Regions from separate parts of the Sphingobacterium sp. xlx-130 genome, predicted to be linked through region 1. Evidence: riboswitches for the same ligand, from Rfam matches in the RefSeq annotation. Region 1 holds a riboswitch; each other region holds the start of a gene.
What was found. Region 1 has a riboswitch for thiamine pyrophosphate ahead of thiM (hydroxyethylthiazole kinase). Riboswitches for the same ligand answer to the same signal wherever they lie in the genome.
Positions count from the first base shown of each region.

Region 1 (3,178 bases):
CGACCAGTGGTAAGGTGGTTAATGCCCTTATTCGCTTTATTCCCGAGATACCCCATTCTGTAATGGTGTTTTTTTTTGTGTCCGTACGAAAGACAGGGCTCACGCCCAGATGCTGTACGTACTTTATCTCAGGAGAATCTAACTGTAGGAGGCATTCTATCGACCATCCAATATGAAACCTAGTCCCGTATTGGGCCACGATCTCACTGGGAGGCGTATCTTGTTGTCCCACGTGTATGCCCCAGGCGCCGACGGCAGCAGCGACGTCGACAGCGTCGTTAATAACGAGAGGAATTTGATACCTGTCTGTTATTTCTTTTAGCGCCTTTGCCTTTTTAACAAACTCCTGGTAATCTGTGTTTTTTTCGCGCAGCTGTATAATATCTACGCCACCTAGGATAGCTTCCTCAGCTACCTGGAGCCAAGGTAATTTTGTGCAGTCCTGTTCGGACAGAACCAGATACAGGGGATATGGAAAGTTAATCTCTTCGGGCATAGCGCTGTATATTAAGTTCGCGTTGTAAGGTGGCGGTATCCAGGTTGTATAGGGCGTCTAACAAATGCATTTGTAAGCTTCCGGGACCTTTAGCGGTTCGTGCAGCCAGCTCGCCTGTCAGGCTTAGTACAGCGACTCCGGCAATAGTTTCCTCGACAGTGTCGTTGCGGAGGCCCAAAAAGGCTCCGATCAGCGCTGAGGAGGTACATCCCAGTCCTGTAACTTTTGTCATCATGATATGGCCATTGTGGACTTCGATAATCTCGTTTGCAGAGATGATATAATCTATTTCACCAGAGATACATATGATGGATTTATAACTATCCTGAAGCTTAATAGCAGCATGAAGGGCACTGGAACTGTGAGCGGTACTATCTACGCCTTTTGTGGTAGCTTGACTGAAGTCGGCTAAGGCCAGTATTTCGGATGCATTGCCCCGGATGACGGTAGGTCGAAGGCTTAAAAGCTGCTTAAGGGCTTCATTGCGGAGTACGGAGATGCCTGCACCAACCGGATCGAGAACCCAAGGGCAGCCTATGGTGCTGGCATGAGACGCGGCTTTAAACATAGATTCGATCCAAGAGGTGCTAAGTGTCCCAATATTGATCACTAATGACCTAGATAGAGCGACCACGTCTTCGATCTCAGCAGGACTATGTGCCATTACCGGAGAGGCACCCAATGCAAGTAAGGCATTAGCTGTATTGTTCATCACAACGAGATTGGTGATGTTGTGTACCAGAGGATTGAGTGTTCTTAGTTCCTCCAGTTGATTAATGATAGAATTTACCATGCGTAAGCCAGATTTAAAAGATATGCGTTTCAAAGGCTTTGAGGAAGTGTCGGCCACAATACAATTGTATTATGCTTTGATAGGTTCTTGCTTTTCCCTACGACGGTACCAACCGTGTCAGGTTCAAAGGGTCTATCTCAGTCCGTAACAACGGACACCCCTAAAGCCAGGGTAAATATAGTCATTTCGGAAAAGAGTAGGGACTTTTTCCGTCATATTATAGTCAGTTCAACTGGAGAATGAAAGTCGAAATCACGGAAAGCAGGGAGGAGAGAGTATTGTTTAAACTCGTATTTTTGTTGGATATGATGTATTTGAGAATCGCCCTATTGCTGATCGTAATGTTTTATGGTAAGGTTGTGGCGCAAGAAATAGATGCCGCTAAATTAATTGGTATATGGAAGTTAGAACGGTCGGGTTTTATTCGAGAGGGGGTGGAAGTGATAAAGGATTTTGATGGGTGCCGTTTGTCTCGAAATTTTGTATTTAGATCGGATAATACGGTGGACTATACCTACTACGAAGGAAATTTGGATACTTGTTACGCTGCCGATGTAGAGACGTATCAGTGGAAGTTAGAAGGAGATACCTTGGTGGTCGAGTTGAGGGGGTATTTTGGGTACTATCTGTTGCAAATTGGGGAAGAGGATGAGCTTAGAATGCAGGCCGTCGAAATAGATAGAAAGCCTACCCGAGACGCACTTATAGATAAAATATTGAATACGGTGCATTTTGATGTGTATCGTAAACGATCAAGCCCCGTAAACTGCGAGGCATGTCGTTTAGTTTTGAAACTGCAATAGAAAAAAGATTTAATGAATAAGATGTATATGAAAAAACTGATTTGTTGTTTTGCTTTTATCTGGGCATTAGGTAGCGTCAAAGGGCAGTCACTCGATGTCAAGATCATACAGGACGGTAAGGTTGTGTTTCCTAGGGATGGTCTGTATGTACTCACACCAAAGAGCTTTTCATTCGAAATAAGGTCTACCGGAGTTGAGGGCTTTTTAGTAGGTGTGACGACAGACGAGTATATTTACAAGTCTGCATTGGGCAAAGCAGATCAAGAAGTGATGTGGTTTGAGGAGACAGGAATGGCCGAATCCTTGTTTAATGCCGATAAGGAGGTTTTTGTGAGTGATGAGGCGCCTAGTTATTGGTATTTTACATCAGCCGAAGACCATCGGTTTGATTTAGGGACAGGTGGAACCACTACTTCCTGGCAAGCATTCCGGACCGTCAACAGTTTTTATGACATGGCAACAGGCGGGTCGGTTTCCGTTAAGAAAATTAAAAAGCCTTTATACTTTTTCTTTTATCTTCCTGTCTACGATGAAGACTATAATCTAGTAGACAAGAAATGCCTATTTAATGCTCAATTGAATTGGGCAAGGCCATTATAACAGTACAGATGTTTGTTCTTCTTTCATCTGTGTTATTAACTTATTGTATCTTGATGAAATAGAATGGTTCGGAGATTGCTTATCTTTTTCTGTTGGTAAAAAGTGTATAGGGTTGATAGAGATCTCCTCCGAGGTAAGTAGGTATTCTTCTTTGAGTTTACCTTCTAATCTCTCGTAAATAGTAAGTTTATAATGTGTCGTCATGAATAATATTCCTCTCTTTTATCAGTATGCTCACCAAATATGCAAAATAAAGGAGTGTTTTACGTGTTTTTTGAGGGTAGTAAACGGGTAGTGTACCTGGTTTTGAGGGGTAGTCGTGTTTGTTTTTTAAAGCTTAACTTATTGTATTTGAGTGTTATATTTGTTTTTTTTGTTTGTAGGCAGAATGGCCGATGTCCCGGATTGTCCCTGGTGTATATTAGTAGGTAATTTTGTTTGACATTTAAGAAAGGTTGTATTTAATTTTTATCTAGCCTTATTCCC
Region 1 is NZ_WFKN01000006.1:523,604-526,781, reverse strand. It holds gene thiE (thiamine phosphate synthase) at 1-496, opposite strand, end outside; gene thiM (hydroxyethylthiazole kinase) at 480-1,289, opposite strand; TPP riboswitch at 1,367-1,461, opposite strand; gene G7B18_RS13800 (lipocalin family protein) at 1,529-2,092, shown strand; gene G7B18_RS13795 (hypothetical protein) at 2,120-2,692, shown strand; gene G7B18_RS13790 (hypothetical protein) at 2,687-2,896, opposite strand.

Region 2 (3,178 bases), 210 kb from region 1:
GGCTATGCTGTGTCGCTGTAAATATATTTCTAAAAATCGTATTTAGCTCTGTGCCGTTTTGTGCCGCACTAATGCCCAACAATGGGAACAAACGTGTCGTTTCTTCCCGAATGTCTTTTACCATCTGTCTAGATGAACAAGCTATATCCTCTAAAAGTGTTGTTGTTATCGTTGATTGCTTAGATCCGCGCCATAATAGATCAGCGAGTAGACTTATTTTATTTCTATCTGATTCAAGCTGAAGCCTAAGGGTGTCTATGTTTCTAAAATACTCTTTTCCATGTTTTGATAGCCAACTCTCTACTTTAGATTTTTCGAAAAAGTACTTTTCGACCAAATCCAGATACCTTCTATACATTCCTAAGTAGTTGACAAGAAGTGTCAACTCTGCAAAAGGCATAAAAGGAATCCGATACAATGCTGTATCTACTGTACGATGCTCAGGTTTGATCTGAAATGCATAATTCGGCTCTATAGCAACATGGTCCAACGAGAAGCTATGGCTTGCGGTGCAAGCCAAACCGAACGAATCCCAATCATAATGTACAAGTACTTTGTCCCGCGGTACTAGGAATGAAAATACAACCTGTTCTCCCAAATCATCCAGTCTTGGCTCTTCACCATCAAAAACAAAGCTATTTAATGTAAAATGGCTTAAATGAGGCGCACCAGTTGCAAAGCGCCAAAACCCAGTAAGTGTAAAGTACTCGCCGTCCCACACAGCTCTTCCCGAAGCACGTCCCGAACCACCAAAACAAACCTTTGGATCTGCAAATATTTTTGTGGTCAGTCCTTTGTTCAAGTACCCCGCAAACATATTTGCTCCAGCACATAGCGTCACCGTCCAAGCCATACCACCATCCCAATAAGCTAGTTCTTCCAATAATGTCAAACCATCTTGTAAATTCAGTTCCAATCCACCCAGGGAAGTAGGCACCCATATATTAAACCAGTTATTTTCGTAGATCAAGCCGAGTTGACCGTCTACCAAAGTCTTCGCTTCTATAGATGCCAACTGATTATCTCTTATCACCTGTATAGCATTTTCACAGATCATCATTTTTTTAAATATTAAATTCGTAGCAGATTCTATTACACTTACGAGTAGCCCTTCGTTTACGAAAACTTCATGAGCTTTCGCCAATTAAAATAGCCGAAGATAGCGACAATAAATAAAAAAGTAGTAAGGGCTGCAAAAAGATAGAGCTCTTTATGTATTAACAACGGTATCGCAAACAGGTTACTAACGTTAAGTAGCAGCCAATTTTCTACCTTTCGTTTGGCCAAAAGCCACATCCCGGCCCAAGCAGTGGCAGATACCCAGGCGTCCCAAGCGGGAACATCGGAGTCTGTAATATGCTCAAGCACTAAAAACAATAAAATAAATCCAAGCACGCTAATTATCGCGACAATACTCCAATCTCTCTTTGTGCAATTAGTGATAGGTTGTTCTCGCGCATCCTTATTATTAGACCAATACCACCATCCATAGATGCTCATAACTAGGTAATACATATTTAAGGCAATCTCAGCATACAATTTAACTCCAAACAGTACATACATACCCGATATAATGCCCATGATTCCGAAGAAATAATTAGACACTTTATTATTTTTAGAAAGCAATACCTGCGCGACACCACAAAGTACCGAGAATCGTTCTAACCAAGAAGTTTGCTGAAATGCACTACTAATATTTTCGATAATATTTTCCATTAAACAATGTAATCAAGAACACTATTTATGGGTATGCTTTGATAGAAGAGCAAAATTAATCCCTACGCCAGCATTATCTGGATCAGGTTCCTCCTACTGAACGCAGGATTGGGTATAATCTCAGCTCGGTTCCGCATGAATACGGAACCTGCACCCCATAATTATTTTATTATCTAATCCAATTTCAATACACGATGTGTGTGCTTACGCATTTCTGCACACAATTCGGCATTGTTGTTAAGAGACTGTCCCCAAGAAGGTATCATCTCTCGAAGCTTCTTTCTGTATTCATCAGATTTTGCACGTTCCGGAAAGCAACGTTTTAATAGTTGAATCATGATTTCTACGGAAGTAGAAGCACCCGGCGAAGCACCAAGCAAGGCTGCAATAGAACCATCTGCACTAGAGACTACTTCAGTTCCGAATTCCAATATACCACCGTGTTTCGGGTCTTTCTTAATCACCTGTACACGTTGTCCAGCCTTCTCTATCCCCCAGTCTTCCATACGGGCTGTAGGCATAAATTGTTTCAAAGCATCCAATTTATCCTTTGGCTTTTTCATGACCTCCGTAATCAGATATTTTGTCAATGGAAGATTGTCTAATCCAGCCGACAACATTGGCTTAATATTAGATAGTTTTATAGAAGCCGGCAAATCAAAATACGAGCCCTGTTTTAGGAACTTTGTTGAAAATCCAGCATAAGGACCAAAAAGTAATGCCTGTTTACCATCAATATAACGCGTATCCAAATGCGGTACTGACATTGGAGGAGCCCCTACAGACGCTTTACCATATACTTTAGCATGATGCTGTTTTATTATCTCTTCGTTTTTGCAACGCAGCCATTGTCCTCCGACAGGAAAACCGCCGTATCCTTTTGCTTCTGGAATTCCAGATTTTTCTAAAAGCAACAAGGAATGTCCTCCGGCGCCAATAAATACAAATTTAGCTTTGATCTCCCGCTTCTCACCTGTTTTGAGATCTTTAACTTCAATCTCCCAACGACCATCATCTTCCCGTTCAATGTCTTTAACCTCTTGCTGCAAAGCAAGCCTAATGTTTTCCTTTTTATCCAAGTAAGCAATCAAATCCCGAGTTAGCGCACCAAAGTTTACATCTGTTCCGATATCCATCTTAGTGGCAGCCATAGGTTCATTGGCAGCACGTCCCTCCATCATCAATGGAATCCATTCTTTAAGCACAGATTTGTCTTCGGTGTACTCCATGCCTTTAAAGAGCGTTTCTTTTTCCATAGTCTCAAATCGAGTCTTTAAAAAACGAACATCGTTCTCTCCAAACACAGCACTCATATGAGGCACTTTACGGATAAAGTGGCTCGGATTTTTAACGATTCCTTTCTCTACCAAATATGCCCAGAACTGCTTGGACACCTCAAACTGCTCTGCTATCTTTATTGCTTTGTCTACTTTTACAGATCCATCTGCTTGCTCGGGCGTAT
Region 2 is NZ_WFKN01000006.1:316,466-319,643, forward strand. It holds gene G7B18_RS12790 (acyl-CoA dehydrogenase) at 1-1,060, opposite strand, end outside; gene pnuC (nicotinamide riboside transporter PnuC) at 1,117-1,716, opposite strand; TPP riboswitch at 1,758-1,884, opposite strand; gene G7B18_RS12800 (malate:quinone oxidoreductase) at 1,890-3,178, opposite strand, start outside.
Region 2: linked by a shared signal. The riboswitch ahead of pnuC (nicotinamide riboside transporter PnuC) and the one ahead of thiM (hydroxyethylthiazole kinase) in region 1 are both predicted to bind thiamine pyrophosphate.

Region 3 (3,178 bases), 370 kb from region 1:
TTATACCAATCTTCAAATTTGAACTATCCATCATTCCAGGCAAAGATAATTAATATTAAATTAACCATTCTTTCAGCCTTTGATTAATGGTATAAAAATGACTTTTCTTATCTTCACCGATATTTTTATCTATTGACAGACGGATATTATGACTGAAAAGGAAAAAATGATAACAGGCAGACCGTATTACGCGCATACCAAAGAATTGACGACACTACGCTTAGCTGCACAACGGCTTTGCTACAGGTATAATCAGATTGACCCCAAAAACTATAAAGAGCGCAAAGGGCTCATTAGGGGGTTATTTGCCAAGACCGAGGCTATGTTTTGTGTCGAGCAGCCCTTCTTCTGCGATTATGGATTTAACATTGAGATCGGGGAGAATTTTTTTGCCAACTATCATTTGACCATCCTAGATTGTGCACCCGTCAAAATAGGCAACAACGTGATGATCGGTCCTTCAGTCTCTATTTTTACCGCTAGTCACCCACTGCATTATGAAGTGCGGAATACAGGTATGGAGTGCGCTATGCCCGTAAACATTGGTGACAATGTCTGGATCGGAGGCAATGTGGTGATCAATCCCAACGTATCCATCGGGCGCAACTCCGTGATCGGGTCCGGTAGTATTGTGACAAAAGATATTCCCGATAATGTGGTGGCCGCCGGCAATCCCTGTAAGGTCATCAGAGCTATAACCGACCAGGACAAAAACTTCTATTTTAAAGATCGAAGGCTGGATACAGAAAGTATTTAAAAAAAAACCTGAAGCGGGGAGCTTCAGGTTTTACCAAACCAATTATTAACCTAAATATGAAATTATGAAATCTTTACTTTTGGTATTAAAACGACTATCAATCCCCGTTAGTATACACGCCGCGCCGTATTAACATTTTTTAACAACCACGAATAAATTTCCTAAATATTTTTTTTTCACAACAATATCCCTTATCCTTGTACCAAATACTTTAGGGGTGTCTGTAAAATACAGGCTGAGATTTTACCCTTGGAACCTGATCTAGTTCATACTAGCGGAGGGAAAAGTAAGTGTACCAATCACTTTGCGGCTACCAATCTGTAGCGCTGCTTTTATAGCATTCCTAAAGTACTTTAATTTAAAAAATTTAGTACTATGCAGATAAAAGTAAACAATCAACCCCATCAGTTTAGCGCCGAGTTTCCCGCTACTTTATTAAGTGTGCTCGCCCTGTTGATGCCAGATCTCCAGACAAATGGTATCGCTGTAGCTATTAACAGCAGCGTGATACCCCGTGAGGACTGGCCCTCCACCCCTATTGCAGACCAAGACGAAATACTGATCATCACCGCTACTCAAGGCGGGTAAAATACCATAAACTATGACAACACAAAATACCACAATTACCACAGTACCATTTCCAAATTCAAAGAAAGTTTACCTACCTGGCAAGCTGCACCCGATCAAGGTCGCCATGCGTGAAATCACGCTCTCGCCTACCCGATTGAGCTCTGGTGGCTTAGCGGAGAATCCTCCCATAACCATTTACGACACATCAGGCCCCTATACCGATGCCGACAAATCTATTGATATCAAGAGCGGTATCGAACGCATCCGTGAGCCGTGGATCCTGGAGCGCAGCGATGTAGAGATATTGGAAAATATCAGTTCTGTGTATGGCAATGAGCGAGCCAACGACCCCAAGTTGGCCGATTTACGCTTTGACTATCAGCATAAGCCCAAAAGAGCACTAGCGCAACGAAATGTAACACAGCTCCATTATGCCAAGAAAGGAATTATTACAGCCGAGATGGAATATGTCGCTATCCGTGAGAACCAACGGATAGAGCAATTGGAAAACAGCACCGCAGGAATGAACCACCAACATATCGGGTATAGTTTTGGTGCAAATACTCCGAATGGCAAGATAACACCAGAGTTTGTCCGTGCCGAGATTGCGGCAGGAAGAGCGATTATTCCCAATAATATTAACCATCCCGAAAGCGAACCCATGATTATAGGGCGTAATTTCTTGGTTAAGATCAATGCTAACATCGGCAATAGCGCGGTGACATCCAGCATCGAAGAGGAGGTAGAGAAGGCCGTATGGGCATGCCGCTGGGGGGCAGACACGATAATGGACCTATCTACCGGAAAAAATATCCATGAAACCAGAGAGTGGATTATCCGAAATTCGCCAGTACCGATCGGCACTGTACCTATATACCAAGCATTGGAAAAAGTAAATGGTATTGCCGAAGATCTCACCTGGGAAATATTTCGGGATACACTTATCGAACAAGCAGAGCAGGGTGTTTCCTATTTCACTATCCATGCCGGCGTATTGCTGCGTTATATCCATCTCACAGCCAAGCGTGTCACAGGTATTGTCTCCAGAGGAGGTTCCATTATGGCCAAATGGTGCCTATTCCATCATCAGGAAAACTTTCTATACACACATTTCGAAGAGATATGCCAGCTTATGAGTCAGTACGATATCGCATTTTCTCTGGGTGACGGTCTACGTCCAGGGTCTATAGCCGATGCCAATGATGAAGCTCAATTTGCCGAACTGGAGACGTTGGGCGAACTCACCAAGATCGCATGGAAACACGATGTACAGGTTATGATCGAGGGGCCAGGACATGTCCCTATGCACCTCATCAAAGAAAACATGGACAAGCAGCTTGCGTGTTGCGATGAAGCTCCATTCTATACATTAGGGCCACTTACGACAGACATCGCTCCCGGCTACGATCATATCACCTCAGCCATCGGTGCTGCCATGATCGGTTGGTATGGCTGCGCCATGCTTTGTTACGTGACTCCAAAAGAACACTTGGGCTTGCCCAATAAAAAGGACGTCAAGGACGGTGTGATCACCTACAAGATTGCCGCTCATGCTGCCGACCTGGCAAAAGGACATCCCGGTGCACAGTATAGAGACAACGTGCTGAGTAAAGCCCGTTTTGAGTTTCGCTGGGAAGACCAATTCAATCTGTCGTTAGATCCTGATACAGCACGCGAGTACCATGATGAGACACTACCGGCCGAAGGAGCCAAAGTAGCACACTTCTGCTCGATGTGCGGTCCAAAATTCTGCTCGATGAAGATCACGCAGGAGATCCGCGAAAGCGTCGCCGAAGGGATGCAGCAAAAGTCTGAGGAATACATCGAGTCGGGAAAGGAAATCTATCTCTA
Region 3 is NZ_WFKN01000006.1:151,441-154,618, forward strand. It holds gene G7B18_RS12100 (NAD(P)H-dependent glycerol-3-phosphate dehydrogenase) at 1-34, opposite strand, end outside; gene G7B18_RS12105 (sugar O-acetyltransferase) at 149-757, shown strand; TPP riboswitch at 961-1,057, shown strand; gene thiS (sulfur carrier protein ThiS) at 1,133-1,345, shown strand; gene thiC (phosphomethylpyrimidine synthase ThiC) at 1,359-3,178, shown strand, end outside.
Region 3: linked by a shared signal. The riboswitch ahead of thiS (sulfur carrier protein ThiS) and the one ahead of thiM (hydroxyethylthiazole kinase) in region 1 are both predicted to bind thiamine pyrophosphate.

Region 4 (3,178 bases), on a different contig from region 1:
CTGCGGATAAAGTCTAAATCTTTTAATGAAGTAAAAGTATTGTGTACGAGGATAATTTTATTGCCCGTCGGGAGATAAGACATGTAGGTCTGTACCGAATTTCTTGCCTGCGCTTTAAAATCATCTGCAGAAAAACCGATTTGCTTATAGAACTCTAAAAAATCCCCAGTTTTGTAACGGAAAAGCTTATTTTCCTCTTCACTCTCCTGATTGTGGATTGAAATGATATTGTCATCGGAAACTGACTTCTTAAAAGCTTTAAAAAGTGCCTTAGAACAAGAATAGGGAGAATGAAGTGTTATAGAAGCATGACTAGAATCAAAATGAAACTCAAGCTCCCGCGCTTCGTCAATCTTACGATTCACTTCTTCATCATTCAATCCCAATATTTCAACAAAAGTATGATAAGCAATCTTACTTGCTTCTTTCACGCTAGCGGAAATAGCCGAATTTACATGATCGCCCACCGCTTGTATACCGCTATCGTACATCGCTCGATCTGCAGCTATCATAGCCTCACGGACAACGTCATCGTCTGCACCCCGATTTGACATCACTTCGGTGATAAATTTAACCAAACCCTGCTCTTGAGAAATTTTGCCTATCAAATGAGACAACTCCAAATGACAATGTGCGTTAATAAAACCAGGAATCAAAACGCCCTTCAAGCGTTCTATTTCTACATTATTCGGCACCGAATCATTATCATATATTCCCAAAACCGTACCATTTTCGTCCATTGCAATCACCCCATTTTTGATAGGGCTGGACGTGACTGGCATCACATAATCAGCTGAATAATAATGAACCATTTATATACCAATAGTTAGTGTGTGTGTATTTTCTAAGGGGTAAAGAGCAACCCTGTTTAGAAAATGTAAATTTAACACAAAATATTGCTTTAAACCAATACTCTTGACAAATTAAGTAATTTATTTTACACAAAAAAAATGAACTTTTGTTTTGTAAAAAAAATATTCTATGTTTGCGCCATCGAAAAGGGGTGCCTCGTTCATCAGAACATAAAGTAAGGCTGAGATTATACCCGTCTCGAGTATTCTCGGGAGCACCTGATCTGGATAATGCCAGCGTAGGGAAAGGGCGGTTAAATGTATCGCTATTGTAACCCCTTGCAATAGTTTGGTTTAACTCAAATTATTTTACATTTATGATTAAGCATCTTATTGCTACTGGTTTGCTAGGATTACTTACCATTATCGTTGTGATAGCACAGGAAAATGTTAAGGTAACAGTGACAAACAGTCAAGCACAATTGTTACATGGCGCAACCGTGACTATGGACAACACCACCAAACAAACCGACAGATCCGGAATAGCTATATTCACGATAGGTCCGAAAAGCAATCGAACAATCAAAGTCCATTATTTGGGATACAAGTCTTTTACTGGCCCATTAACCACTGGGCAACGAAGCATCAATATCATGCTTCAAGCCGCTGTTATACAAGCTGATGAAGCCTTGGTCTATGCTACCCGTGCCAAGGAAAATTCGGCGACAACCTTCAAAAATCTAACAAAAGAAGACATTAAGAAGAAAAATCTAGGTCAGGACATTCCTTACCTACTCGATCAGACTCCTGGGGTAGTTATCGGATCTGATGCTGGCGCAGGGATTGGTTATACTAATATGACGATCCGAGGCTCTGACAACCAACGCATTAACGTGACTTTAAATGGTATCCCGCTAAATGATGCCGAAAGTATGGGCTCATTTTTTGTCAACTTACCTGACTTTGCCTCCAGTACAGAAAGCATACAGATACAACGGGGTATAGGTACTTCCACAAATGGCGCCGGTGCCTTCGGTGCCTCTTTAAACATCCAGACTGATGTACTAGAAGAAAAACCCTACGCCGAATTAAACAATTCCTTCGGCTCATACAATTCTTGGAAAAACACCATTAAAGGTGGAACTGGTCTGATGAGCAACAAGTTCGCTATAAACACCCGCTTATCACGGATCGTATCCGATGGATACGTTGATCGCGCATCGTCAAATCTAAGATCGCTCTATGTCGACGCGGGACTATACACCAACAAACATACCTTGAAGGCCACAGTCTTCACGGGTAAAGAGAAAACCTATCAGGCATGGTACGGAACCCCCGAACCCCTCCTGACTGGCGATAAAGATCTTCTTATCAAATATGCAAATGAAGCTTTTGGATTATATGATGGTCCAGAATACGACCGTCTGCTAAATGCAGATAGAAAGTACAACTACTACACATACGACAATCAAACCGACAACTACACGCAGACGCATAGCCATCTGCAGTACACCAACGTTATTAGTGAAAAGTTGAAATTCAACTCCGCTTTACACTACACCCGTGGTGCAGGCTATTACGAAGAGTATCGCACAAAAGATAAACTCGTAAAATATGGGATACCTGATGTTACCGTCGGACAGGAAATCATCAAGAAATCAGACCTTATCCGTCAGCGTTGGCTGGACAACCATTTTTATGGACTCATTTACTCCTTTGACTATAGAGCTTCCGATAAATGGAACTTCATTTTTGGTGGGGGGTACAATCAGTACAAAGGAGATCATTACGGCAAGGTCATTTGGGACGAATTCAATGCCAATCCTAACCCCGGCAGCAAATACTACCTGAATGATGCACAAAAGTACGATTTTAATATGTACGTTAAAGCCGACTATAAAATAGACAAATGGCTTTTCAATTTTGATGTACAGTACCGCAACGTAAATTATACCGTAAAAGGCGATGACGACAAAATCAAAGATCTGGATTTCAACGACAAATTAAACTTTGTAAACCCTAAAGTAGGCGCCACCTATTTCCTTAACGGCAACTCAAACATTTATGCATCTTACGCATATGCAAGCAAGGAACCTGTACGTAAAGATTATGTAGAAAATCCTAGAAACGAGTTCCCGAAGCCGGAACGCATGCAAGATATCGAGCTAGGCTATCGCTTCCGTAGCGAAGGGTTTAACATAGGGACAAATGTGTATGCAATGCTGTACAAAGATCAGCTGATCCCAACCGGAACATTGAATGATACAGGAGCTGAGTTACGTATGAACATCCCTGAAAGTCACCGTATCGGATTAGAGCTTGATGCTTCATGGAGGGTCAGTAGCACACTCACCTGGTCAGCAACAGCTGCGCTGAGCGACAATAAA
Region 4 is NZ_WFKN01000008.1:105,070-108,247, reverse strand. It holds gene G7B18_RS14430 (amidohydrolase family protein) at 1-812, opposite strand, end outside; TPP riboswitch at 990-1,114, shown strand; gene G7B18_RS14425 (TonB-dependent receptor) at 1,169-3,178, shown strand, end outside.
Region 4: linked by a shared signal. The riboswitch ahead of G7B18_RS14425 (TonB-dependent receptor) and the one ahead of thiM (hydroxyethylthiazole kinase) in region 1 are both predicted to bind thiamine pyrophosphate.